Regions from separate parts of the Blautia massiliensis (ex Liu et al. 2021) genome, predicted to be linked through region 1. Evidence: predicted binding sites of a transcription regulator. Region 1 holds the regulator's gene; the other holds the start of a gene.
The links. The regulator Rex, encoded in region 1, represses fermentation and respiration genes when NADH is low (regulators of the CRP and FNR family bind a similar motif). The targets are predictions, from matches to a motif close to ATTGTTAANTANTTAACAAT.
Positions count from the first base shown of each region.

Region 1 (8,020 bases):
GTATACCATGCGTGGTACTTTTTTACCGGCCTTATGTCTGACCCGGCGTTTTCCGGATCCGGGTATTTACGGATCTACTGGAAAAAGCTCTCCTCTTCTCCGCATTCCTTACCGTCTTTGATATAAACCCGCGGAACACGTTTACTGATCCCGCAGACAAATTCATAGGAAAATCTTCCGGAAAGATCTCCCAGTGTCTCCACACTGATAAATTCCTCTCCATCTCTTCCCATCAGAGTGACCTCGTCCCCGGCCTTCACCTCCGGGATATCTGTGACATCAACCATAAACTGATCCATGCAGACACGTCCGAGGATCGGAGCTTTTTTGCCCCGGATCAGGACCCAGCCCTTATTGGAAAGCTGTCTCGGATAGCCATCTGCATAACCTACGGGGATCGTTGCCATTCTGGTAAAGCGTTCTGTAACAAACGTTCCTCCATAGCTTACCGCTGTTCCACGTTCCACATTTTTCACATAGGATACATGACTTTTCAGCTCCATTGCAGGTGTCAGCTTCACAATATCACGTTCTACCTCCTCTGACGGATAAATACCGTAAATGGTGATGCCGGCACGAACGACATTGAGATTTGCTTCCGGAACACGGATGATACCTGCACTGTTGGAGCAGTGACGTACCGGAATATGAACGCCTCTTTTTTCCAGAAGCTCTGCAAAACGGAGATAACGGTCCAGCTGCACCAGTGCAGGAGAACGGTCGGTCTCATCCGCCCTGGCAAAATGAGTAAACATTCCCTCGATCACCAGATTCGGGATTTTTGAGATTTTTTCGATCTTTACCGCATTTTCCGGAATATCCGCATATCCGATCCTTGTCATTCCCGTATCCAGAGCCAGATGAATATGTACATTTTTTCCAATGCGTGCACCTGCTTTTGCATATTCTGCTGCTGTATTAAGATCCGATATGGTGATCCGGATATCATTGGCTGCAAGTTCCTCATAATATTCCTCAAATACAAGGCCAAGGATCAGGACAGGCTTGGTGATCCCTGCATGCCGAAGCTCCAGTGCCTCCTCTGCAGTAGCTGTTGCAAATCCCCAGATATAGTCATAGTCCTGGATCAGACGGGCAATAGCTCTGGCACCATGGCCATAACCGTCTGCCTTGATCACAGCGATGATCTTTGTCCCTTCTTTGACATTTTTATGCATTTCCTCAAAATTGTGGGCAATGGCATCCAGTGATACCAGTGCTTTTACTCTCTCGTATTTTTTCATAATCCCGACTCCTCTTCACCTATAGCTAATGCCTTGGGCAGATATTCTATGATATCTCCTGCCAGCATACTGCGCTTTCCTTTTTCAGCGGCTGCAAGATCACCGCATAGTCCGTGAAGATAAACACCTAACGCGGCCTTTAAAACCATGGGAGGCTGTTCCTCCGTTTTCAGATACATACATAACACTGCTGCCAGGATCCCGGAAAGCACATCTCCGCTTCCTGCAGTTGCCATTCCGGAATTACCGGAAAGATTCAGATACATCTGGCCTTTCTCATCTGCGATCACCGTACATGCATCCTTCAATACGCACACAGAGCCTGTTTCCGCAGCACATTTCAGTGCAGTATCTGCGATCTCATGCTGGATCTCCTGGATCGTTCTGCCACTGAGCCGGCTCATTTCTCCGATATGCGGTGTCAGGACTACATGCTCTCCCAGATACTGATACCACTGTGGATGTGCAGCCAGAAGGTTCAGGCCGTCCGCATCCAGGATCAGCGGCTTTTTCTCCCGGGCAGCCGCCGTGAGAAACCACTGTTCTCTCTCACGGCTGGCCACTGATGTTCCAAGTCCCGGTCCGATCACGATCACATCACACCAGGATAGAAGCTGTTCATTGGATTCCTGATCAAAGCGGCTGCAGACCATAGCCTCCGGAAGGAGTATCTGCAGTGGGATCCTGTTGGCTTCCACAGTCTGGATCTTTACCATTCCCGCACCGGCACGAAGTGCTGCACTGGCGCTTAAATAAGCGGCTCCGCACATTCCCTCACTTCCGGTCACAAAGAGCACTTTTCCGAAGGTACCCTTGTTTCCGCCGGGATCACGTTCCGGAAACAGCTTCAGATCTTTATTTTCCAGACAGGCGGCAGATGCAGTCACAGCTTCCTGCTCATAGATCCCGATATCGGCGGTAACGATCCTTCCTGCATACAGTCTTCCCGGATAAAAGCAAAGACCTCTTTTCCGGTAGGCAAATGTGACAGTCAGATCGGCGCTGAAGGCAATTCCCATTTCCAGGCCAGTATCTCCGTTCACTCCTGACGGGATGTCAACTGCGATCTTTTTGGCCCTCGCACTGTTCATCTCATGGATGATATCAGCATAATGCCCCTCGATCGGACGCGTCAGGCCTACCCCAAACACGGCATCTACTATAGTAGTATATTCACTCCACTGCGGGTTATTCACCTCCGGGACACGATAACCGGAAGCGATCTTATACTGAAGAGCTGTCTCTCTGGTCATTTTATCTTTGTTTCCGACCATATAAAACTCTACCCGGATCCCCTTCAGATGGAACAATCTGGCAACAGCGATACCGTCACCGCCATTATTTCCGCTTCCGCAGACTACCAGGATCCTTTCGTCCTTCTGGAGATACTTTTCTGTTTCCTCTACCACCTTCAGTGCTGCCCGCTCCATCAGAACCTCGGAGGGAACTCCGATCTCACGGATCGTTGTGGAGTCCAGATCCTTCATTTCTTTGCAGGTAACAAGCTTCTTCATTCTGTCTTCTGCCTCCCCTCTGTCATAGAGAAAGCTGCCGTTTCCGGCAGCTTAACAATTCTTAATTATCCACATGTTCCTGCCTGTATTTGCTGAGATTATAAGACAGTGTCATCAGACTCTCGGAAAGATGAACGTTCTCTACGATCACATCATCCGGTGTCTCAAGATCGAGATGTGCAAAATTCCAGATTGCCTTGATCCCGTTCTCCACCAGGATATCTGCCATTTCCTTGGCTTTATTCTTGGGAAGTGTCAGAATCGCGATCTCCACGTTATTCTCTCTCAGGAAAAACGGAAGCTCACTGAGCATCTGGATCTCAAGTCCACGGACTGCGATGCCCTCAAGCACAGGATTTACGTCAAAGATACCAACCAGCCTGAAGCCACGCTTCTCAAAATCCACATAATTGGCAAGTGCCTGTCCCAGATTACCGGCACCCAGAATGATCATCGGATGAACGGTATCCAGTCCCAGGATCTTACCGATCTCTGTATAAAGATAATGTACATTATAGCCATACCCCTGCTGCCCAAAACCGCCGAAATTATTAAGATCCTGACGGATCTGAGAAGCTGTGGTATGCATCTTCTTACTTAACTCATTGGAAGAAATACGTTCTACATTGTCTTCCATCAGCTCTCCTAAGTAGCGGTAATAGCGTGGCAGACGCTTAATCACCGCTTTCGAGATTTGTTTTGTCTCCACGATAGTTTTCCTCCTTACCTTACACTAGGTTAATTATAACGAATTGACATTTTCCTGTCAATTAAAGTTGTCTATTCTGTACAAATTTCCTTATAATTTTTCTAATAATTGATTTTTTCTTTGAAATCCTGGCGGTTTCCGTTATAATAGGTGGAGGATTTTCCCTGTTTTATGACCAGACAGAGACAATTCTTTATACAGGAGGACAGTTTTTATGATTTTATCATGTCAAAATATATGCAAAGCCTTTGGCGAAAAAGTAATTTTAAATGACGCATCCTTCCATATTGAAGACCGGGAAAAAGCGGCCCTTATCGGATGCAACGGTGCAGGAAAAACAACCCTTCTTCGGATCATCATGCAGGAAATTTCCGCTGATTCCGGCAATGTTGTTCTTGCACGTGACAAAAATATCGGCTATCTGGCCCAGTATCAGGACATTCACGGGCACCATACGATTTATGAAGAACTTCTTACCACCAAGCAGCACATCATTGATATGGAACGCCGCATCCGTAATCTGGAGCAGGAAATGAACCATGTACAGGGCGAGGACCTGAACCGTCTGATGGAGACTTACACCCGTCTTACCCATCAGTTTGAACTGGAAAACGGTTATGCCTACAAAAGTGAACTGACCGGTGTTTTAAAGGGTCTTGGTTTTACAGAAGAGGATTTTGATAAACAGATCGAGACTCTTTCCGGAGGACAGAAAACCCGTGTTGCCCTTGGCAAGATGCTTCTCTCCAAACCGGATATCCTGCTTCTGGATGAGCCTACCAACCACCTGGATATGGAAAGTATCTCATGGCTGGAAACCTATCTTCTGAATTATCCGGGAGCTGTATTTATTGTCTCCCATGACCGTTATTTTCTTGATAAAGTTGTCACAAAGGTAGTGGAGATTGAGGCCGGACAGACCCGTGTCTACAGTGGAAACTACTCTGCCTATGCCCTTAAAAAAGCCCAGCTACGCGATGCCCAGTACAAGGCATACTTAAATCAGCAGCGGGACATCAAACATCAGGAAACTGTCATTGCCAAACTGAAATCCTTTAACAGAGAGAAATCCATCAAACGTGCCGAAAGCCGTGAGAAAATGCTGGATCGTGTACAGCGTATCGAAAAGCCTCTGGAAATTCAGGATCGTATGCGGATTTCCCTGGAACCCCGTGTATTAAGCGGAAACGATGTCCTTCATGTGGAGGAACTCTCCAAAGCATTTCCGGGACAGACTCTGTTCTCCGATATTTCTTTTGATATCAAACGTGGCGAACGTGTGGCACTGATCGGAAACAACGGAACCGGCAAAACTACCATGCTAAAGATCATCAACGGTCTTCTCGAAGCAGATGCCGGAAAATTTTCTCTTGGTTCCAAGGTACAGATCGGTTATTATGATCAGGAACATCATGTTCTTCATATGGATAAAACTATTTTCCAGGAAATTTCCGATACATATCCGACTCTTACAGAGACCGAAATCCGAAATATGCTTGCAGCATTTCTCTTTACCGGAGACGATGTATTTAAAGAAATTTCTGCACTTTCTGGTGGAGAAAGAGGCCGTGTTTCCCTCGCCAAGCTGATGCTTTCCGAAGCCAACTTCCTGATTCTGGATGAGCCTACCAACCATCTGGATATCGCTTCCAAGGAAATCCTTGAGGAAGCACTGGTAAGTTACACCGGTACAGTTCTTTATGTCTCCCATGACCGTTATTTCATCAATCAGACCGCAACCAGGATCATGGAGCTCACCAATCAGGCCGTAGTCAATTACATTGGCGATTATGATTACTATCTGGAGAAAAAAGAAGAACTGACCAGTGCCTATGCTCCGGGAATTGATTCTCCCGAGGCCCCTCAGGAAGAAAAAACTGTTTCCGAAAACAAACTTTCCTGGCAGCAGATGAAAGAAGAACAGGCGAAGAAACGAAAACGGGAAGCAGAGCTGAAAAAAGTGGAAGCCCGCATTGAGGAACTGGAAACAAGAGATAAGGAAATTGACAATACCATGGTTCTCCCGGATGTCTGCACCAACGTAGCGGAATGTACCAAATTAAGCCGTGAAAAAGCTGCCATTTCGGAAGAACTGGAAGAACTTTATGAAAAATGGGAAGAGCTGGCCTGACGGCCAGCTCTGTTATCATCACCCGGAGGAGGAACCTGTGAAAAAGAAACACCTTTATTTTTCTGCATTTGGTCTTACTTTTGCAGTTTTACTGATTTTATTTATCACCTGTGGCTACGCCCCTTTTGGCAACAAATCACTGGCTGTGGATGATGCCAGCATTCAGTATCTGGATTTTTATGCTTATTTCAAGGATGTTCTGGCGCAGAAAAACAGCATTTTTTATACATTTGGAAAAACACTGGGAGGTACCAATATCGCTGTTTTCAGCTATTATCTTTCCTCCCCGTTTATGCTTCTGAGTGTCTTTTTTCCAAAAGAAAATCTCCATTCATTTTTTGACATCCTGGTACTGCTGAAAGTATCTCTGGCTTCCATGACCTTCAGTATTTTTCTTGTGAACCGCTTCCGGAAATATCTGACAGAAAACACGGAATCTGCAAGAACTTTTTTTGTTGTCCTTTTATCCTGCTGTTACGGTCTCTGCCAGTATACCATTGTCCAGAGCAGTAATATCATGTGGATTGACGGTGTCTATCTTCTTCCGCTGATTCTTTTGGGGGTCTACCAGATCATACACGGATCATCCATCTGGAAGCTTTCTGTCTGGGTGGCATTGTCGATTCTTTTTAACTGGTACAGTGGTGGTATCAACTGTGTATTTTCCGCCCTGTGGTTTCTTTTTGAACTTGCCTTATATTTTCTGGGATCATCCAGAAAACACAGCCATGTTCCACGAAATGCCCTGGTCATGATATTCCGTTATGGCCTCTCCATGTTTCTGGGCCTTATGTGCAGCGCGGTTCTGTTTTTGCCCACTGTACTTGCCATGGGAAATTCCAACCGTGGTTCTCTGGACCTCGCGGCATTGAAGGATTTTTCTTTCGTCGGACAGCTTCCCACCATTCTGGAAAGTTACCACCTGGGCGCGCACAGTACTCCAAACAGTACTTCTCTGTTCTGTGGGACTCTGGTAATCCTGGCGGTTATTGCCCTTTTTCTTTCTTCTACGCTATCTGCACAGAAAAAAAGTCTGCTGGCCTGTTTTCTTGCTGTCATAGCACTGATTTTTTACTGGAAACCTTTTTATATGGTATTTTCATTGTTCAAAACTGTGGAAAGTTACTGGTGCAGATATTCCTATGTGGGAATTGCCGCTCTGATCTTTCTGGCTGCCTGTTTTTATCTGATTTACCTGGATGGCCATACCGCAGTTCTTCTTTCCAGAGGATGGATTATTTTTTCGGTTCTTCTGTTTTTTCTGGATAATATTCACCCCGGTGAACATACATCCAAAATCTATTTGACCGTTTTTTACGCTGCAGTTACCTTGATTTCTGTGAAACTTTTTATGTACAGCCGGAATTTTAAATCATGGAAAAAAGCAGTTATCACTCTGCTTTGTACAGGAATCATCCTTTCAGAACTGGCAGTTAACGCCAGCTTTCTGATGAATGATTACCATGCAGACGAAAACAGCCAGTACACCGCTTATTCTCAGGGTTCCCAGAAACAGATCGGAGAAATCAAGGAATCGGACAGTTCCATTTACCGGATTTCACAGACTTCCACAAAGATTCAGTACACTGACGGTGCAACTGCAAATTATAACGAAGCTCTGGCTTATAATTACCGTTCCATTTCCGGTTATACTTCCTCCCCGGACGATACACAGAGAGAATTTCTGGAACGTATCGGTTATCGCGAAAACGGTCTGAATATGAACATTACCAACTCTCCTGTCATTGCTGCAGATGCTCTGCTGGGAGTAAAATATACCTTGTCTGCCTATCCCGTTAACGGACTGACAAAACTGGATTCTATAGAGGCGGAAAACGGAAAGTTCGTATACTGTAACCCGTCTGCACTGCCGATGGCCTTTCTTTATCATGACAATTCGGAATCCATACAGACTCCGCAGACCGATGACCCGTTTGTATACCAGAATTATCTGTACAGCATTCTGTGCGGACATCCGGTTTCTCTGTATCGGCCGTTATCCTATACCTGCTCTTCCAAAGAAGATTCCGGCACTGACCAGGTATACACCCTTTCTGTTCCGGAGGGAAATTACGCATTATATGGAAACATACCCTGGGATTCTCCTATGGAAAATGCCTCTTTAAATGTAAATGACTCCTATATCAGCCGTTATTCCTGGTGGCTCAGTCCCTCAGCTTTTTATATTCCAACAGTTTCCGAAGCCACTTATGCAAAAGTTTCCATCCATTCAGATAATGGATATTTCATCCGGGATGGGGGCGAACAGTTTTATGCGCTGGATCTAGATGCCCTTGCCGCTGTTTCCAAGGAGATTTCAGGCAGAGCTGTGGAAGAGTTCCAGCTGGAAAACGGGCATGTTTCCGTTTCCTGTACTGCTGCTGATTCCAGCTCCCTGCTTTATCTCTCCATCCCTTATGAC
Region 1 is NZ_JBQHWA010000013.1:1,124-9,143, reverse strand. It holds gene alr (alanine racemase) at 75-1,244, opposite strand; gene ACTNDQ_RS06890 (NAD(P)H-hydrate dehydratase) at 1,241-2,758, opposite strand; gene ACTNDQ_RS06885 (redox-sensing transcriptional repressor Rex) at 2,820-3,467, opposite strand; gene abc-f (ribosomal protection-like ABC-F family protein) at 3,682-5,598, shown strand; gene ACTNDQ_RS06875 (YfhO family protein) at 5,636-8,020, shown strand, end outside.

Region 2 (21,408 bases), on a different contig from region 1:
AATTGGCACCGCAGAATCCATCATAGACAAAATCCTCCAGAGATTCCGGTGTTTCAAAATAGGCTGGTTCCGGATTAAAGGCAAGATCTCCGGCTTTCCACCCAAGAACCCGGACTACCGTGCCATCTGCAAGCAGTTCTTTTGCACGTTTTATCAGCTCCTGCATCTTATATCCTCCAATCTCACGTTTTTACCAAGTGAATGGATCTTCTCAACAAACTCATTCATAGTCTGTGAAAATTTCACGCCTTCTGCGGCAGATACCCATTCCACACGTGTTCTTCCGTTTTCCACCCCAATATAATCCAGCATTGAAAACAGAAGTGTCATACGTCTTCTTGCATAATAGTTTCCGGTACTGTAATGGCAGTCTCCCGGATGGCATCCGCACATGATCACACCATCGGCTCCTTTTTCAAAGGCACGGAGGATGAACATGGGATTGACACGGCAGGAACATGGAACACGGATGATCTTTACATCCGCCGGATAGCTCAAACGGCTGCTTCCGGCAAGGTCTGCTCCGGCGTAGCTGCACCAGTTACAGCAGAATGCCACGATCTTTGGTCTGAATTCTTCCTTTGTTTCTATCGACATATTGCATCCACCTCCGCGATAATCTGTCTGTTGGAGAAGCCCTGAAGGTCCATGGCTCCTGACGGGCAGGCTACTGTGCAGGCACCGCAGCCCTGGCAAAGTGCTGTATTGACAACCGCAACTCTTCTTGTCTCACGGATACCGTGATCGTTGACCTGTTTCTCCTCATAGGAAATCGCTCCGTAAGGACATACATTTGCACAGGTAGAGCATCCGTTACAGAGAAGCTCGTCAGATCTTGCCGTACATGGATTGGTTGTCAGCTTGTCCTTTGCAAGAAGTCCTATGGCCTTTACGGCCGCAGCTCCTGCCTGGGCAACTGTCTCCGGGATATCCTTTGGTCCCTGGCATACACCGGAAAGGAAAATTCCTGCTGTCGGTGATTCTACAGGACGAAGCTTTGCATGAGCTTCTGTAAGGAAATTGTTGGTGTCAATACTTGCAGTAAGCATGGTAGCGATCTTACGTACATCCGGATTCGGTTCAATGGCTGTTGCAAGAACTACCATATCTGCTTTCTTGAAGATCTGCTTATTATCAAGAAGATCCGAGCCCTGAACAAGAAGTGTTCCATCCGGCTGCGGGATTACTTTTCCTACCTGACCTTTGATATAGTTTACGTTATACTGCTCAACTGCTCTTCTGTAAAACTCATCGAAGTTTTTACCAGGTGTACGGACATCAATATAAAATACCGTCACATTGGTATCCGGATATTTATCACGGATCAGCATGGCATGCTTAGCTGTGTACATACAGCAGATCTTGGAACAGTATGGCTTTCCACGGTCATCGGAGCAACGGCTTCCAACACACTGGATAAATACGATCTCCTTGGGTGCTTTTCCATCGGAAAGGCGCTCAAGATGTCCTTTTGTAGGTCCTGCAGCATTCATGATACGCTCCAGCTCCAGAGATGTGATCACATCCTTGCTCTGGCTGTATGCGTATTCATCATATTTGTCAAGCTTGATGGTATCAAATCCGGTTGCCACCACGATCGCTCCGTATTTCTGTGTTACGATTTCATCCTGCTGATCGTAATCAATGGCTCCTGCCTGACATACTTTGGAGCAGACACCACATTTGCCTGTCTTAAATTTCAGGCAATGCTCTCTGTCGATCACAGGAACGTTTGGAATCGCCTGTGCAAACGGAGTATAAATAGCTGACCGGTTGTTCAGCCCTCTGTTGAACTCATTTGGAATCTTTTTGGAAGGACATTTTTCCTGGCAGACTCCACAGCCTGTACATTTGTCCATGTTGACACTTCGCGCTTTTTTGCGGATATCAACAGTAAAATCTCCTACAAAACCTGCAACTTTTTCTACTTCACTGTATGTATAGATATTGATCTTTTCGTGAGCTGCAGCCTCCACCATTTTCGGAGTAAGGATACATGCGGAGCAATCCAGAGTAGGGAAGGTTTTGTCAAGCTGTGACATTCTTCCGCCGATACTTGGTGTTTTTTCCACAATATCAACTTCATAGCCTGCATCGGCAATATCAAGAGCCGTCTGGATTCCGGCGATACCGCCTCCGATGATCAGGGCTCTCTTTGTAACCTGGCTTTCTCCCGGCTGAAGAGGAGCATTTAAATTGACTTTTGCTACTGCTGCTCTTGCAAGGATCACGGCCTTCTCCGTAGCCTCCTGCATATCCTTGTGGATCCAGGAACAGTGCTCACGGATATTTGCGATCTCCACCATATATGGATTCAGGCCGGCCTTTCCCGCTGCTTTACGGAAAGTTGCCTCATGCATACGCGGAGAACAGGAACAGACAACCACTCCTGTGAGATTTTTTTCACGGATGGCTTCCTGGATCCTGGACTGTCCTGCTTCAGAACACATATACTGATAATCTTCTGCATGGACAACTCCTGGCTCTTTTGCAATGATCTCCACAACCTTTTTCACGTCTACCGTAGCGGCAATATTACTTCCGCAATGACAGACAAATACACCGATTCTCTGCACTTTCTCACCTCCTGTATCTTCTGAACGCACTTACGAGCAGCTGCTGAGGAAGCTCCGGATCAAGAAGCTCCGGAATTTCATTTGGTGAAAGATAGTCTCCACCTTTTTCCCGGACAACCAGCTGTCTTGCCCCGTCAATGATCTTTCCGGGTTTTACGTCTCGCGGACAGCGCTCCACACAGGCAAAACAGGAAAGACATTTCCACAGGGATGCTGAATTTACAAGTGCTTCGATATTTTCATTGATCACGTAGGACACAAACTGATGAGGCTTGATATCCATCTCGTCAAAGGATGGGCAGGTAGCAGAGCATTTGCCACACTTCATACATTTCAGAGGATTGGTCCCGCTGATCTCCTTTATTTTTTCCGCAGCAGAATGGTTATCTCTCATTTTGCCACCTCCTCATTGACGCCAAGGGCTTCTGCCAGAAGCTCTGTAAAATAGTAAACCGGCATTTTATTTCCGGAATTTTTATTCAGATTGTATTTGCAAAGCGGACAGGCAGTGATCAGCATATCTGCGCCAAAGCCTGCTGCGCTTTCTTCAATCTTTTCACACATATTCTGTGACATTTCTTTTTCTTTCAGGGATATATATCCTCCACAGCATTCATTTCTGTAAGGATAGATCACAGGCTCAGCGCCAAGGGCACGGATAAAATCCTCCATGATCCTTGGATTTTCCGGATCATCAAATGCCATGATCTTTCCAGGTCTCAGAAGCAGACATCCGTAATAGGCTCCGATCTTCTTTCCGGTAAAAGGATTTACTACTTTTTCTTTCAGTTTATCAAAACCGACTCTGTCCCGGAGAACCTCCAGATAATGGAGAACGGTTGTCTCTCCTTCATAGGGAGCTTCCAACTGCATATAATTGTTGGCTCTGGTCCGGATATCTTCCACATTTTTCATATCATCATTGACACGCTTGATCACATGATGACAGGCTGAACAGATCGTCACCAGATCCTGGCCTTTTTCTTTTGCCTGGTTTAACGCACGGACGGAAGAAAGCTTTGTGGCGATCTCGTCTGTGCCAAGCGGATAAACACCACCACAACACTGCCAGTCCTCGATCTCCTCAAGCTCAAACCCAAGGGCTGTGGCACTGGCTCTGGCATACTCATCCAGATCTTTGGCCTTTGTTCTCAGGGTGCACCCCGGATAATAACTGTACTTCATACCTTTCATTATCCTTTCTTAGTCTAAAATCTGACGTTTATAGTAGATATTCTTGTTCATATATTGTCTTTTTTTTAACGATACATGAATAAAAAAATGAAATCTCAACTAACACTTATTTGAGTTTTTTTATCAATTTGCACTCAAATAAAAGAGAAAAACACTCTTCCTCCGCAATTAAGAAGTGTATTAGCTCGATTTCCGAAATCATCATATCACGTTATTTCTGTTTCGACAAGGCTTTTTCGATATTTTTTTGTGTTTTTTTTAACGTACTTTTGAAAAACCTTATCATTTACGATCCTGCTTCCATGATAATTTTCATTTTCGGGCATAAAAAAAGCTCCGGATCTCTCCGAAGCTTTTTTGCTCCTATCAGTAAATAATGATCGGATAACCTGCATCAATAGTGTTATAGATCAGTGCTGCCTGATCCTTAGGCAGATTGATGCAGCCGTGGCTTCCGTTGGTTTTATAACGGTTCCCGCCAAAGGATGACTGCCAGGACGCATCATGAAGTCCCTGTCCGTAGACAAAAGGCATCCAGTAATTAACCTTTACATCGTAACCATATTCATTGCTGGTAAGGTTAAAGGGACTCGCCTTGTAGGCGATCGGCCATGCACCACGATATGTTTCACGCCCCTTCACCGGCTTACCGCTGACAATATCTGTTTCCGTCACAAGGCTTCCGTCCTTATACAGCCACAAATGCTGTGCATCCAGACTGACCTCTATGTAACTGCCTGCCAGATCGTCTGTTCCGTTTCTCTGGTATCCTTTTTTGCTGTAAACAGGCTCTCTTGTTACAGCAGTACCACTTTTCAGGTCTTCCAGAAGCTGAGCATACTCTCCGTCCTGATCGATCCGGTATCCGTACTCATTTCCCTCAATGGTCACATCCGTTCCCGCAGATGTATGAAAGGTACGGGGAACATAAATGGTATTGTATTTGTTGGCAAGCTCACTGATGTAGGCTTTAATGGCTTCTTCATCTAAAGTCAGCGTCTCCCCTTCAGTCTTCAGCCAGGATGTGATCGTATCGGAATCCAGAACAGCCGTTTCACTTCCGAATGTATAAGTTACTGTACTGCTGCGGTATTTCTTCAGCTGGCTGTTCAGGTCTGTAACCTTATTTTTCATATCCTCTGTTGCAGTGACAGTCGGACTTACATACACATGCTTGTTGATCGGTACTGTAATGATATCTCCAAGAAGAGCCGTATCAAATGCTGCGTTCAGATTTGTGTCCACAGTAGTCTCCAGCTTATCCGGATCGATTTCCGTCCCCTGTACCTGCTTCACAAGAGTGAATTCTTTTTTCTCCTTATCGTACTGAATGGCTGCATCAACAGAAGCTTTTCTTTCTTCCGTACCGAAATTTGAAAGATCGAGAGCCTGCTTTTCCTGCTCCTCATCTTCCTCGATCTGACATTCCGGTTCTATATTTTCTTCCTTTGGAAAAAGCTTCCGACTCTCTTCCCGCTGTTTCTGAATTTCTGTAAGCTTACTCAGAAGGGCTTCTTCATTGAGACTGTAGCCCAGCTCTTTCAAAGTAGTACTGTAAACTTCCTGATCATTTTCCTGAAAGGATACCGGACGATCTGCAAATTCCGCAGCGATCTTTTCTTCTGCCTGCTTTGCATCCAGTCTGGAAACATCCACTCCCCATATGGAAATCTTCCGTCCTAGCGTATTGTGATCTGCCAAGTATGTATAGACAAATAACCCTGCCACTGCCAGGATTGTTACGCCAATGCAGATTCCAAGTATGATCTTCAGTGTCTTTTTACTGATGGTTGATCTTTTCTCCATACCCTTATCCCTCGAGTCTTATGTAATATATGTTATGTTGTCACACTGGCTGTTATTATAATACAATAAATCCCATTTTCTGTAAAAATGACTTATCCCGGATCCTTCTGATCCGGTAAAAAAAGACAGACTGACGCCTCTGCGAAAATCTGTCTTTCTCATACGTTTCTTTATCTGTTTCTGGCAACAGTATTTCTCTCAGGATCTTCTGCTTCTTATTCCGGCATTACGATCTTGCCTGCAACGGCACAGGCTGCTGCTGTTTTCGGAGATGCCAGATAGATCTGGACCTTGGAAGTTCCCATACGTCCCAGGAAATTACGATTGTTGGTTGCCACGACCTTTTCACCGTCTGTCAGGATTCCGCCGGTCCTTCCGCAGCAAAGTCCGCAGCCCGGATGTGTAATGACAGCCCCAGCTTCCGCAAGAGTATCCAGAATGCCAAGCTCAATAGCCTGACGGTAAATTTTGCGGCTGGCAGGAGTCACGATCAGCTTTACAAAGTCTGCAACCTTTTTGCCCTTCAGCACCTCTGCTGCCGCCATAAGGTCCTCCAGACGTCCGTTGGTACAGGAACCGATGAATACCTGGTCGATGGTCTCACCCTGAAGCTCACTGACATCACGGATCTTGTCCACCTGAGACGGACATGCCATTACCGGCACAAAATCCTCTGCTTTATAAGTTATGGTCTTCATGTAGACAGCATCCTCATCTCCCACAAGACTCTTCTGATAATCATCAAGCTCTACGTTGCAGTAAGCAGCTGTCTTCTCATCCGGTGTGAAAAGTGCACATTTCGCACCGGCCTCAATTGCCATATTCGCCATAGTCATACGGCTTGCCACAGACATATTTTCAATGGTGCTTCCGCAAAATTCCAGAGCACGGTAAGTAGCTCCATCTGCACGAAGATCACCGATCAGGCGGAGGATGATATCCTTGGACATGACATTCTCCGGAAGTTCTCCGTCGATCACAACCTTTATGGTTTCCGGAACCTTGATCCACATGGTTCCTGTTCCCAGGATGCTGGCCATCTCTGTGTAACCGATGCCGGAAGAAAACGCACCGACACATCCATAAGTCGTGGTATGGCTGTCTGTGCCAAATACAATATTACCGGGTTTAACATAACCTGCCTCAGTCATAAGCTGATGACAGATACCGTCACTTCTGTGTACGTTTTTCATGCCATATTTAGCTGCAAAAGCATCTCCCACATGGAAATGTCTGGTATCATCCTGCTGACTTGCCGGTACAAGATGGTCATAGATCAGAACAACCTTGTCCGGATCCCACAGCTTCTGAAAGCCCATCTCCTCAAATTTTTCCGCTACAAACGGAATAAAGATATCATGGATCATCACTCTGTCCACATTGACCGTCACGATATCACCAGGCTTTACTGCCTTGCCTGTATTATGTCTGATAATTTTTTCAATGATCGTCTCGCCCATTATTTCTCTCCTCTCCGTTTTTTAGTCCAGGCCGTTCAGCTTACGCATGGCTTTTACCAGTCCGCCAGCCTGGATGATATCCATCAGATTCTCCGGAAGAGACGCGATCGGGTACTGTTTTCCATTGTGCTCTACATGCTCATTCATTACTACCGTAACCTGATCTCCCTCTTTTACATTGTCATGAAGATCCGGCTGCTCAATAAGAAGAAGGCCGTTGTTAATGGAGTTGCGGAAAAAGATCCGGGCAAAAGATTTCGCAATGACACACTGCACACCCAGTGCCTTGATGATCTCCGGTGCCTGCTCTCGGGAGGATCCGCATCCGAAGTTCTTTCCTGCTACAATAATGTCGCCCTTTTGGATCTGTCCGGCCAGCTCCGGACGAAGGGGACTGAATCCGTACTGTTTCATATCGTCAATGGTTTTCAGTGCAAGGTACTCCGTCGGGATAATGATATCCGTATCAATATCATCACCAAGTACCCACACTTTTCCTGTAAATGCTTCCATATGTATATCTCCTGTTTATTCCGTTCCGTATCATCAGGCAAATGTTTTCTGTCTGCCCAGTTATAAGAACCCACGCCGAAACGGATCATCCTCTGATAATTTCTGAATATATTATTTAAATCTTTTCTGAAACTCTTATACTCTGTCAGCAGTTGCAATCTCACCTGCAACGGCAGATGCAGTAACTGTTGCCGCAGATCCCAGGTAAACCTTAGAGCTCGGATGCCCTGCACGTCCCTTGAAATTACGGGTTCCTGTGCTGATCAGAACCTCATTCTCGCCGATAACACCCTGGCAGCTTCCCCAGCATACACTGCAGTTCGGGTTCATAACAATAGCCCCTGCTTCCATGAAGATATCGATAAGCCCCTCCTTTAATGCCTGACGATAGATGGTCTGGCTTGCAGGAACAACCAGGAAACGAACTCCCTCTGCAACTTTTTTGCCTTTGATCACCTCTGCGCCTACACGGAGATCTTCAATACGGCCGTTATTGCAGGAGCCAAGGAACGCTTCGTTGATCTTGATGCCGCAGGTTTCCTCAGCCGGAACCACATTGTCAACAAAGTCTGGCTTCGCTACAACCGGACGGACTTTTGAAAGATCAAAGGTATACTCTCTTGCGTAAACAGCATCCGGATCGCTGTGATATACCGCTTTTGGCTCACGTCCATGCTCTTTCAGATATTCCAGAGCTTTATCATCAGCCTCAAAGATTCCTGTCTTCGCACCGGCCTCAACAGCCATGTTGCAAAGTGCCATACGGTCGCTGATGCTTAAGGTTCTGGCGCCCTCACCGGTAAACTCCATTGCCTGATAGTTGCAGCCGTTTGCCCCGATCTCACCGATAATGGTAAGGATCAGATCTCTTGCGTAAACACCCTCAGGAAGCTTCCCTGTCAGGTTAAATTTTACGGTTTCCGGAACCATGACCCAGGAAGTTCCGGTTACCATTCCGTAAAGGAAATCTGTACATCCTACACCGGTACCGAAAGCACCAAGTGCTCCGTAGGAACAGGTATGGCTGTCAGCACCGAAGATCAACTGTCCCGGACGGACATAATTCTCGATCATGATCTGGTGGCAGACACCCTTTCCTTCCCAGAAATCAATATTATTTTCTCTTGCAAAATCTCTCATCTTTTTCTGGGATGCCGCTGTTTTCGGGCTGTCAGACGGTACGTTATGGTCTACGATAAATACCAGCTTCTTTGTATCTGCAATATGAGGATTTTTTAATTTATTGTTGTACATATCAACAGTCAGATGTGTGGTTCCGTCATTGCTCATCAGATGATCCAGTGAAACCGTATAGATATCTCCGGGTTTTACACTGTCCACTCCAGCCGCTGCCGCGATGATTTTTTCTGCGATCGTCATTCCCATCTCTTATTCCTCCTCACGGTTCAGAGAAGCGATAAGGCCGCCCTGATTCAGTATATTCTGCATGTATTCCGGCAGTTTTGTGCAGGAATAAGTCTTACCATTGGCAACAGCAGTTCCCTCGGACATATGAAGCTCCAGGGTATCTCCTGTCTTCACAGCATCCGGAAGATCCTTACAGACAATTGCCGGAAGTCCGATATTAATGGCATTGCGGAAAAAAATACGGGCAAAAGATTTCGCAATAACTGCCTTTACTCCAAGTGCCTTAAGAACACCCGGTGCCTGCTCTCTGGAGGATCCGCATCCGAAGTTCTCTCCTCCAACTACAAAATCTCCCGGTTTAACCTTTTTGGAAAAATCCGGATCCAGTGATTCAAATGTGTGGCCCTTCATTTCATCCAGATTCGGCAGGAGCAGATACTGGGATGCAATGATCTGATCGGTATCAAGGTCATTATGAAATTTAAAAATTGTTCCCTTATCCATAAAACAAGTTCCTTTCTGATCGTTATCTATTTCAGGGCAGTCATTCCTCCGCTGCCCTATTCGTCCTATATTCTAACACAAAACATCATATAATTAAAATGTATATTTTTGATACTTAATATAATCTCAGGTTATAAAATCAATTTCCAGGCTGTAAGCATTGTCTGCTGTCCAGGAGCAGACGCTGAACCGGCTTATTTTATTTTCCCTGTAAATGCAGAAAAGCGGAACTATGTCCGCTTTCTCTGATATTCTACGTATTAATTTTATTATGCAGTTTCTCGCAAAAGCCGACTATGCACCTTCCGTCTTACAAACCAGAAACAGATCACCTGCATAACGATCGTAAAGATCCAGGATGCCGGGTAGGAAATAAACAGTACCTTCAATGATCTGTGTGCCGGGAAAATTCCGAATATCCACACGATCCGGAGCCCGACGGTTCCAATGATCGACAGGATCATGGGGACACCGGAGCGGCCCATTCCGCGCAGTGCTCCCGGAAACAGATCCATCTGTCCGCAGAGGAAATAGGTAACTGTGGTATAGGCAAGAATCTCCATTCCGCATTGGATAACCTTAGGGTTTTCCGTATAGATCTTCAGAAGCTGCGGACCGAAAAAGTATGCACCACAGCCCATGGCAAAGGATACGACAAAGGACAGGATCATACAGTCAACAAGTACCCGGTCCATACGTTTCGGTTTTCGCACACCATAATTCTGACTGGTAAAGCTCATGCAGGCCTGGGTAACTGAATTTACAGACACATACAGAAATCCGAAGATATTGTTTGCTGCCGTATATCCTGCCATTGCAATGGAGCCAAAAGAATTTACAGAGGACTGGAGCAGCACATTGGAAAAATTGATCACTGTACTCTGGATTCCTGCTGGAAGCCCTACCTGAAAAATCTGTTTCAGATATTCCATATTTATGGAAAGACTCGAAAAACGCAGCTGATAGCTTCCCTCTGTCTGATACAGGCATCGGAGAACAAGGATACAGGAGATCAGCTGAGAAATCACGGTTCCGATTCCGACACCTGCCACACTTAAATGACAAATGATCACAAAAAACAGGTTCAGAAGCGCATTGGCACAACCGGAAATGATCAAAAAGACCAACGGCCGCTTGGTATCTCCCACTGCACGCAAAATTGCTGCGCCATAGTTATACAGCATAAAAAACGGCATTCCCAGAAAATAGATACGCATATAAAGAGTAGAAAGATCGATCACATCCTCCGGCGTATCCATCAGCTCCAGGCAGATTCTGGCAAAGATCACTCCCAGAAATGCCATGATGATCCCGCTGATCAGAGCCAGCAGGATCGATGTATGTACTGTTTCTGACATTTCTTCATCCTTACCGGCAGCATAAAATCTGGCTGCCAGCACATTGGCACCAAGAGAGATCCCGATAAAAAGGTTGGTAAACACATTAATCAGTGCGGTAGTGGAGCCTACTGCCGCCAGTGCCTCACTTCCGCTGAAACGTCCCACTACCACGATATCCACTGCATTGAACATCAGCTGCAGGATACCGGACAGCATCAGCGGCAGTGAAAACGAAATCAGCTTGTCCATGATCGACCCATTGCACATATCGATCTCATACTTGTTTTTTTTCACGATTTCATCCCCCATAATCATACTTAGACAAAAATATTATAGCACCTTTCGTCGGAAAGCTACAATGAAATATTTTTATGGAGAATATGCAGCGGCTGCATAAAATACGCAGCCGCACATTAACGTGTGTTTATCATTTCACTATCTTTCCAGGAGTCCTGCATCACGAAGGTTTGCAAGAAGTGCATTAAAATCCTCCACAATATCATCTACCGTTGTTGCATTTCCAACAGCAGCTGCCGGGGTTACTGTTCCAGCAGGGCCGGTGGCTCCGGCTGCTCCTGCCGGGCCAGTGGCTCCTGTTGCTCCTGTTGAACCTGCTGGACCGGTGGCTCCTGTTGCTCCTGTCGCTCCCATTGCTCCCGCTGGACCAGTGGCTCCCGTTGCTCCCGTCGGACCTGTTACTCCTGCCGGACCGGTGGCTCCTGTTGCTCCAGCCGGACCAGTGGCTCCCGTATATCCCTGTATTCCCGGTTCCCCCTGCGGTCCCTGAGGACCCATAGGACCCGGAACTCCCGGACAGCCTCTGGGACCGGTTGGTCCTGTAGGTCCCACAGGGCCTGGGCAGCCTCTTGTTCCACATCTGTCACATCCACAGGAACTATGATTTCCATAACAGGACATACAGGACAAATCCTCATGACTGTCCTGCTGCATTTCCATTTCCTTACGTTTTCGATGCCTGAACAGCATTCTTCGATCACCTCATAGGATAATAACTTTCCCTACAGTATATGACAACAGCTTTTACCTGTGCATAGGATCCCCGCAAGCTTGTACCCTGCCAGAAAAATATAATAAAGATATCTTTTCTTTTATGCCAGACCATATTTTTCCCAGAAATATTTCTGATCATACAATACTCCCGGATCTTCCGGCTTCAGTCCCTTCGCTTTCTTATGAAAAAAGAATGCCTGCTCCGGACATCCCATCTTATCATAACAAACGCAAAGCTGCATATATGGCACAAATCCATGACACTCAGCCATAAAAAATCCACATTTTTTCTTATCTGACGGCACAGTGAGCGCCTGCCCGTACCAGTAGCCAGCCTGTCTGGGAAGCTCTCTTTCCAGAAAAATCTTTCCGACCTCACAACAGATTTCCGCCCTCGGCACATCCATAGTCAGACTGTACAGAAAAGCTTCCAGTGCGTACTTTTTTTCTCCCATTTTCCGGTAGCACTGTCCAAGTACAAAACAGGCATCGATCTTATTTTCCAGCCATCCGGACGGATTTTTCAGGAACTCCACCAACACAGCCTCTGTCTCCGGATAACGCTGATGATAATACAGTTCTCTCCCATAATAAAGCTGATGTCTGGGTTCCAGCGTTTCTCCTCCTGCCAGCATTTTTTCATAAATGCGAAGATTACGGTCCGGATCACCTTTTCCACATTTCCGGTGCCGGATCACCACATCTGAATAAATGATATTTCCCTCCGGAATCACAGTTTCATGAACTGCCCCATTCCATCTGAAATTTCTGGATGTTTTCATTATCCGCTCCCGAAAATAAGAAAATGTTGTTCTCCCGCTCTGGTCAAATCCTGCCGCATATTCCATCATTACAACATCTGTTCCGGGATCCAGAGTTTCTTTAAGACTCTTCAGTTTTTCCAGATTTTCTTCATCCAGGACATCATCCGCATCCAGCCACATCCAGTAATCGGTGCGGACTTTTTCCAGAAGAAAATTACGCGGAGCAGAAAAATCATCACACCAGGGAAAATCAAACACCTGCGACGTATACTGCTCCGCGATCTCTTTTGTTCTGTCTGAAGAACCGGTATCTGCAATCAGGATCGCATCCATCACCTGAGAAACCGGCTTTAAAATCCTCTCAAGAACTGCTTCTTCATTTTTTACGATCATACATAGACTGAGGGAAATCATATTTCAGGATCCTTCGGATTTTTATAATATTTATGCCGTTCCCGTCAGTCCTATGCCTTCTGTCAGTGTACAGCTTCTGCTTTCGGATAAAGCTGAGCTCATCCTCATATCACCAACTGTGGTATATCCTCTATATGTTCTGCAAGACGATCTGCTCCGTTCAGCTCCCCGCTCTCACCATATCCATACAGGCATCCTATAAATGGGCTTTTGCAGGCTCTGGCACATTCCAGATCCTGCCTCCTGTCTCCGACCACCAGATAAGGGCCTGTATATTCCCGGATGATTTCCTGCACGATTTCTGTCTTTGGACGGAATCCATACGATTCGCAGTCATAAAAATGATCGAACCATCGTTCCATCCCAAATTCCTTCCAGTGCGCCTCACGATAGGAAGCTTTACAGTTACTTAAGATCACAAGATGATATCCCCGGTTCTTCAGGGCTGTAAGCATCTCCTCTGCTCCCGGATACCACACTGCCTTATGCTTCCTGATCTGTCTGACCATCAGTTCTCCTACCATCCTGCTCGCCTGCTCTTTATAGCTCTGATCCAGCTCCGGCAAAAATGTATTCCACATCTCCTTACTGTTAAATCCCAGCCAGCCGGCAATTTCCACCGAGCCTATCTCCCGTTCTTCTGCAGCCTTCTGTTCTGTCAGCCACTGATAGGTTTCACGAAATGCCGGTTCATAGATTCCAATGGTATGATGGATCGTTCCATCATAATCGAATATGATCGTTTTTGTCATCATTTATTTCCCTATCTATTAGAGCTGCTTCATCAGATTGACCATCTCGATCGCAGATAACGCACAGTCATAGCCTTTATTTCCCGCTTTGCTTCCTGCACGCGCAATAGCCTGCTCGATATTCTCAGTCGTGATCACTCCGAATAAGACCGGGATCCCTGTTGCAAGTTCAACCTGTGCGATCCCCTTGGCAGATTCATTGCACACCAGATCATAATGTGAAGTATCTCCACGAATGACAGCTCCCACGCAGATAACTGCATCATATTTTCCGGACTGTGCCATTTTCTGTGCTGTAAGCGGAATCTCAAATGCTCCCGGCACCCATGCTGCAGTAATATTCTCTTCTTCTACTCCATGTCTTACCAGTCCGTCGACTGCCCCTCCCAATAATTTATTCACAATGATCTCATTGAATCTCGCTGCCACGATGCCAACCTTCATTCCCTCCGGTGCTACTACTTTTCCTTCTACTAAATTGATCTGTCTCATTTTTTCTTCCTCCTGCTATTTGCTGTTTTTTATAAATTTATTTCCTTAAAAATATGACCCATCTTTTCCTGCTTCGTCTTCATATACTTCCGGTCATATTTTTGTACCGGAATCTCCAGAGGTACTCTCTCATTGATCTTCAGCCCGAATTCACCAAGCCCATAGACTTTATCCGGGTTATTGGTCAGTAATCTTAATGATTTCACACCAAGGTCTGACAGTATCTGTGCCCCAACCCAGTACTCTCTGAGATCCGGTGCAAACCCTAACTTCACATTAGCCTCCACGGTATCATATCCCTGTTCCTGAAGCGCATAGGCTTTGATCTTATTGATCAGTCCGATCCCTCTGCCTTCCTGTCTCATATACAGAATGATCCCTCTGCCTTCCGCCTCTACCTGGCGCATCGCTGTCTGCAGCTGCAGTCCGCAGTCACATCTGAGCGATCCGAATGCATCGCCTGTCAGGCACTCCGAATGTACACGGCAAAGCACATCCTCACCATCTCCTAGATCACCTTTTACCAGTGCCAGATGATGCTCTCCTGTAATGTCATTGATATAGCCATACATTTTAAAATCACCGTACTGCGTTGGGAGGTTTGCAGCTGCTTCCTCCTTTACATGCTTTTCATGTATTCTTATATAATCCTGCAGATCACGAATCGTAATAAATGTAAGGTTATGCTCTTTTGCCATTTCCCATAGCTGTGATGTACGCATCATAGTGCCATCTTCTTTCATAACTTCACAGCACACACCGCATTCTTTCAGTCCGGCAAGTCTCATAAGATCTGTTGTTGCCTCCGTATGGCCATTTCGTACCAGAACCCCGCCTTTTCTGGAAATAAGCGGAAATACATGTCCCGGTCTTCTGAAATCCTCCGGTTTTGACTGATCATCCACACACTTCGTAATGGTATAGGAGCGTTCTGCCGCAGAGATACCGGTGGTTGTATCTGCGTGGTCCACTGCCACGGTAAATGCTGTACTGTGATTGTCCGTGTTCTCAGCAACCATCGGCGGAAAGTTCAATCTCGCCGCAATTTCTGCACTCATCGGTGTACAGATAAGACCCTTTGCATAAGTCGCCATGAAATTAATATTTTCCCGGGTTGCAAACTCTGCCGCACATATCAGATCTCCCTCATTTTCTCTGTCCGGATCATCTGTGACCAGAATTATTTTTCCTTTCTTAAGATCCCTAAGTGCCTCTTCAATTGTGTTGTACTGATAATTTTGTGACATAGTGTATATCCTCCTGTTCTAAAACCCGAATTCTTCAAGAAACTCCATCGTAATTCCGGATTCTTTTTTCTCTTCTTCGTTTTTTCTGATGCCAAGCAGTTTTTCTACATATTTTCCAATCACATCATTTTCCAGATTAACCAGATCCCCCGGCACCTTTTCCAAAAGGGTGGTTTCTTCTCCTGTATGTGGAATGACCGACACCTGAAAACCAGTTTCATCAACCCTTGCAACTGTCAGGCTGATCCCATCAATACAAACGGATCCTTTTTCCACGATCAGATGCAAGATCTGTGGCGATGTCTCAATCGATACCCAGATGGCATTTTCTTCCCGGAGCATGGAACGTATCACTCCAGTTCCATCAATATGACCGCTTACTATGTGTCCCCCGAACCTGCCATCTGCAGCCATTGCACGTTCCAGGTTTACCTGGCTTCCGGCTTTACAGCTGCCAAGACTGCTTCTTCTGATCGTCTCTGCCATCACATCGGCAGTAAATCCGTCCGGCTGAATCGACGTAACTGTCAGACACACACCATTCACAGCAATACTGTCACCGATCCTTGTCCCTTTCAGGACTTTCCGGGCTTTCACTGCCAGGATCCCTGATTCTCCTGTCAGCTGTATATAACGGACTTTTCCTTTCTCTTCTACGATTCCTGTAAACATGATTCCTCCTGTTTTTTCTCACACACCTGACATCTTATCCGGATGTCCTCACCGATCTGGCAGATATCTGTATATTTCAGTTCTACTGCTTCAGACGGGAATTCAACTCCGATACCTTCTACCGGTGTCTTCCCGGCCACACCACCAAACAGCTTTGGTGCCACAAAAGCCTGTACTTCCTTTACAATTCCGGCTCGCAGGGCACTGTCATTTAACGTACCGCCTCCCTCCAGGAGGATGCTGTCAATACCCCTGTTTCCAAGATCTGTCATCAGCTTCTTAAGGTCTATCTGATCCTTTTCATCCGGACAGTAAATGGTCTCAACTCCCATGGTATGTAATATTTTTATTTTTTCTTCTGTATTTTTCTGATCTGCATAAGCCACGATCGTCCGGTACTTTTCCGCACTTTTTACGATCTGACTGTCCGGCGGGATCCTGAGCTTACTGTCGCACACAATCCTGACAGGACTTTTCCAGCCTTCTACCCGGACGTTTAACATCGGATCATCTGCAAGCACAGTTCCAATACCTGCCATAATCCCCATGTACTGATGCCGCATATGCTGTACTTCTTTTCTTGCCGCTTCTCCGGTGATCCATTTTGATGCTCCTGTCTTCGTTGCGATCTTCCCATCCAGTGTCATGGCATACTTCATCACCACGTATGGGGTTTTCGTAGTAATATAATGGAAAAACACCGGATTCAGCTGATCACATTCTTCTCTCATAAAATCTTCAACTACTGTTACACCGGCTTCTCTTAACATCTGTACACCTTTTCCTGCCACTTTCGGATTCGGATCCCGGGAACCGATCACCACTTTTCTGATCTTCTGTTCAATGATCGCTTCCGTACATGGAGGTGTTTTTCCATGATGACAGCAAGGCTCCAGCGTAACATAAATCACCGCACCTTCTGCTGGTTCTGTAAGAGAAGCAATAGCATTACGTTCTGCGTGAAGTTCTCCATACTTTTTATGATAGCCTTCCCCGATGATCCTTCCGTCTTTTACGATCACTGCCCCTACCATCGGATTGGGATTCGTCCAGCCTTCTCCTTTTTTGGCCAGCTGAATCGCCCGAAGCATATATTCCTGATCCGTCATTTTTATTCCTTCTTTCTTATTCCTGTTCTTTGCCTGGTACGCCGAGTCTTTTAGACCTGTGCAATCGGATTCACAGACAAGTGAGTGGTATATTTATTTCGAAAACGATGTGCCAAATACAAAAAAAACCTGCAGAAATATCTGCAGGGTGGAATTGATCTGTTACATATGATCAATAAATGAATGTCTGATTATTTCCTACATAAAAAGCTCTGAAATGGATCACCATCTCAGAGCTCTGATACTACATTCATTCATACAAAAATCAACTGTACTATCATCTTCTTCCATCCAGACTATACTGTCGGCCCCGGAATCTCACCGGATCATGCCTTTCGGCTCGCGGGCTCTACCGCCGGTAGGGAATCACACCCTGCCCTGAAGATATCTTTTTGTTTATTTTAATACTTTATCTGTTATTTGTAAAGCGGAATTTTTATTTTACTCATTCCATGCGGAATATTATCAGTGAACGGTAACGAAACTAATCACTAATCCGCATACTATACTCATCTTTTTTTGTATATAACCAATTCAGGATTTTCACCGTCTTTCTCATATGTACATATCATAATAAAATCCATATTTGCCAGAATACCGAAGTATCTGTCCCCTCCGAATTCAGATTCCATTTGATTTCCCAAATAAGTTTTCTGGTCATCCAGAAATTTCACTTTTTGTCCATTTGGCAGTGCATATTCCAGATTTACATATTTACCTACAAGTGCATTCAGTCTGTCTACCCTTGGAAGTCCATCTATATGTAAATCATTTATTTCATTTATCAATTGCATTTTAAACTCTTCAAACTGCCCATTGTCACTAAGTTCCTCATACCTTTTCCAGTAATCTAACTTTGGAAGCATTTCTTTCAGATAAGAACGTGCCTGTTCTTCGGTAAAGTTTTCATTTACCATATTCTTAACACACACATCAATCAATTCATCCATATCATTATATGTGTATGTTCCATCTGCATAGCACCACTTACAATACTCCTCATTTAATGTGCCATCCTTATCACGTCCCAATATGGAATCATCATCAATTGGCATCCCGCAGCACTGGCAGATCAGCTTTCTGGGTTCTCCCAAAAGCGTATTGATCGATACATCAAATTCTTTCGATAAGAGCTTAAGTGTATCCGTGTTTGGAACGGTATCTCCATTTTCCCAACGGGATACTGCCTGCCTTGTAACCATGATTTTATCTGCCAGCTCGTCTTGTGACATTCCTCTTTCAGTACGAAGTTTCAAAATAATATTTTTTGTTTCCATAGTCGTCACCTCCATAACCACATCATATAGATAAATCCATATTTTGAAAAGCAACCTGCTGTTGCCATACCCTGTCTATATGATTTGATTATCACTCTTTGGTCATGACTTTCTTGCACCAGGTTCTTGTCTTACAGTGAGGACCTTTTAAATATCCTATCTATCTTCCTGTCTCCCCATATTGCAACATAAATCCAACATCAAACACACTTATCGCAATAATCATCAGCACAATCTTAAAGCTGACCATCTATCTTTTTATATATTTTTGCTTTCTTACTTTTCACCATTTTTGTTGTCCTTAGAACTTCACTTCTTCCGGTTCATGTGTAAATGATGAAAATATAGCTGTCGCATTCGATTTTCTCAGACCTAAGCTATTGTCCAGACTACAGTAACTGTAATCTTTTATTATCAGCTTCAAACTCTATTCTCCCTTTTCCTGTAACTTTAATTGTTCTCACCATCTTTGCTCTTCCTTTCATTCTCATAATATTCATATCCGCTGATTAAAAGCTCTATCATCTTCTTTGTCATCTGAATATACTTACCAAATGGATTAATCACAATTCCATTAATCTTTTCCCATTCCAATGCCAGTTTAAGGATTGATAAAATAGGCTGATTCATCTGAACATTTCCTGCTGAGCCCTTATGCATTTCCTCAGAAGATGTAAATACTCCAATCCATTCTTTTCCACCAGCATCTTTCACAGTTTCCATTTTAAGTTTTACATCATGATCAAGCGAAATTGTGTCACCCACCTTTACTTTGTTAATCTGCTCTTCGGATATGAAAGAATCCACAGTAATATAAGGCACCACAAATTCTCCTGCCTGCTGCATTCTTGTCACCATAGCTTCCATAAACAACAACATTCCATTTGCATCCTGCTGAACATAATACTGATCTATTGCAGCTTCAATCATTTGATTTGCCTGTGTCCCATTCTTATCATCTGAATCGACATTTCTATCTCTGCCAAGAGCATGATCAAACTCATCAAGAAGATCCGTCATCAAGCCTTCATCAAGCCGGCTTCTACACTCTGCAATCAATACAGCCGGAATTCCATAAAATGCTTCTGCAATACTACCTGTAATAGCACCAAGCGTATCAGTATCTCCACCAAGTGATACTGCATTCCGTATGGCATCCTCAAAATCTTTGGATTCCAGAAATGCAATAATTGCCTCCGGTACTGTTCTCTGACAAGTCTCATCCATATGATATCCTGGTCTGATCTCATCAAGTGTTCTATCAAGATTGTAATGAAACTCCCTCTCGATGTATTCTTTAATTTCTTCTTTTGAAGATTCATTCCTAGCCATGTATATTGCACTGGCGGTTGCCTCTGCACCCTTAATGCCTTCCGGATGATTATGTGTCACATTTGCTGTCGCTCTTGCTACCTCTCTTGTTCTTTCCAGCGAATCATAAAGCCATCCTGCGGCTGATACTCTCATAGCTGAACCATTCCCATAACTTCCGTATGGCTTAGGATTTCTTTCTCTAAGCCAATACCTGAATCTTCCACCATAACCTGCATATGGATATCTTTTCCCCCAATCCTGCATGTTAGTTACTACCGCCTCTTCAATTTCCCGTACTGTAGCTTCCGGTCCAACTGCAAGAAGAGCTTCTCCAACCGCTATTGTCATAACAGAATCATCTGTAAAGTCACAGCCTTTAGTAAACAAATCAAATTCCTTTGTTTTATCTCCTCTATCAAACTCAAATGGACTTCCTATAATATCTCCTAAAATTGCTCCGTACATATATGCCTCCAATCCCCGGATTACTCCGGCAACTCTTTTTCTTTGTTACAATATGAGTATAGTTAAGAAGCATCTTTATATGGTCGCTGTCCGGGCGACACTTTTTAAGACAAAACAAACGCCGATGCTATAAGTACCGACGTAACATATGCTAATCAATATTTACTTGTAAACTCTTCATAGAAAATGTCTTCTTCCTCAGCAGTTGTACCCTTATCAATAAATTCCTGTAGATCTTTTTTCATGTTATCAAAGACTTCCTGACTATGCCTTTTATCACAAAAAGCTGTATGCATCATACTTCCATATAACCACATGTAATTGCATCATACCTTTTACATCTTTCCAATGTTATCCTGCACGATTCTTTATATTCCTCATCTGCAATAATCGTGCCGCCCTCACTGCCAATTGAATCAGGCTTATATATGTCATTCCACATATGCATCTTGCTCCTATACTCCAAGAATTTCATTCGTATATTTAAACAAAGTTACATTCAACTGTATAATATCATACTGCTTATCTATTATTGCCTTCTGTACAATCAGATCCACCTTACTGCTTGGACTAAATGCCCAGTCTGCTCTGGCAAGTAAATCTCTTGACTGTTCCAGATCAAGCTGCAGTGCAATGCAAAGTGCCATTACAGTCTTCTTCTTCGGATGATAATTCTGGTCACACTGGATCTTTGAAAAATGTTTCCTGTCAAGATTTGCCCGTTTCCACACATCTTTATTATCAAGATGTGCTTCGTAAATCAGTTCAAATAATTTATCATGAAAGGAAACTCCTATGTTTGCCAGCTGCTCTTCCAATGAAATATTTTCTAACGGCATGAGCAATTCTGTCATGCCAGTATCTGTCATTTCCTCAAATGGATAGTTGTCTTCTTCTCTTTGAAGCATTTCTTCATTGAAATCTTCTTCTGCCAATTCTTTTATACGAATACATCTTCTGCTCCTTATCGGATACTCTTTTCTATGGATTTCTCTGACATAATTTGCATCTATATAAGAATCAATATCCCCAACAATCTGACCGGACAGCTGAAAAGACCTTTTATCAAACACTACCAGTATGATTTCCATTTCATTTTCGGTAAGAAACCGGCTGAATGCTGACACAGC
Region 2 is NZ_JBQHWA010000012.1:69,196-90,603, forward strand. It holds gene ACTNDQ_RS06720 (4Fe-4S dicluster domain-containing protein) at 1-166, opposite strand, end outside; gene ACTNDQ_RS06725 (hydrogenase iron-sulfur subunit) at 154-597, opposite strand; gene ACTNDQ_RS06730 (4Fe-4S binding protein) at 588-2,576, opposite strand; gene ACTNDQ_RS06735 (4Fe-4S dicluster domain-containing protein) at 2,581-2,970, opposite strand; gene ACTNDQ_RS06740 (CoB--CoM heterodisulfide reductase iron-sulfur subunit B family protein) at 2,967-3,761, opposite strand; gene ACTNDQ_RS06745 (L,D-transpeptidase family protein) at 4,137-5,576, opposite strand; gene ACTNDQ_RS06750 (3-isopropylmalate dehydratase large subunit) at 5,792-7,036, opposite strand; gene ACTNDQ_RS06755 (LeuD/DmdB family oxidoreductase small subunit) at 7,058-7,549, opposite strand; gene ACTNDQ_RS06760 (3-isopropylmalate dehydratase large subunit) at 7,685-8,935, opposite strand; gene ACTNDQ_RS06765 (LeuD/DmdB family oxidoreductase small subunit) at 8,939-9,421, opposite strand; gene ACTNDQ_RS06770 (MATE family efflux transporter) at 9,691-11,070, opposite strand; gene ACTNDQ_RS06775 (collagen-like protein) at 11,197-11,748, opposite strand; gene ACTNDQ_RS06780 (tetratricopeptide repeat-containing glycosyltransferase family 2 protein) at 11,871-12,950, opposite strand; gene ACTNDQ_RS06785 (HAD family hydrolase) at 13,055-13,702, opposite strand; gene ribH (6,7-dimethyl-8-ribityllumazine synthase) at 13,721-14,194, opposite strand; gene ACTNDQ_RS06795 (bifunctional 3,4-dihydroxy-2-butanone-4-phosphate synthase/GTP cyclohydrolase II) at 14,224-15,441, opposite strand; gene ribE (riboflavin synthase) at 15,460-16,113, opposite strand; gene ribD (bifunctional diaminohydroxyphosphoribosylaminopyrimidine deaminase/5-amino-6-(5-phosphoribosylamino)uracil reductase RibD) at 16,095-17,222, opposite strand; FMN riboswitch at 17,498-17,612, opposite strand; gene ACTNDQ_RS06810 (zinc ribbon domain-containing protein) at 17,732-18,499, opposite strand; gene ACTNDQ_RS06815 (ADP-ribosylglycohydrolase family protein) at 18,950-20,278, opposite strand; gene ACTNDQ_RS06820 (hypothetical protein) at 20,574-20,720, opposite strand; gene ACTNDQ_RS06825 (macro domain-containing protein) at 20,734-21,408, opposite strand, start outside.
Region 2: the regulator Rex is predicted to act here: its motif matches at 3,824-3,843, upstream of ACTNDQ_RS06740 (CoB--CoM heterodisulfide reductase iron-sulfur subunit B family protein).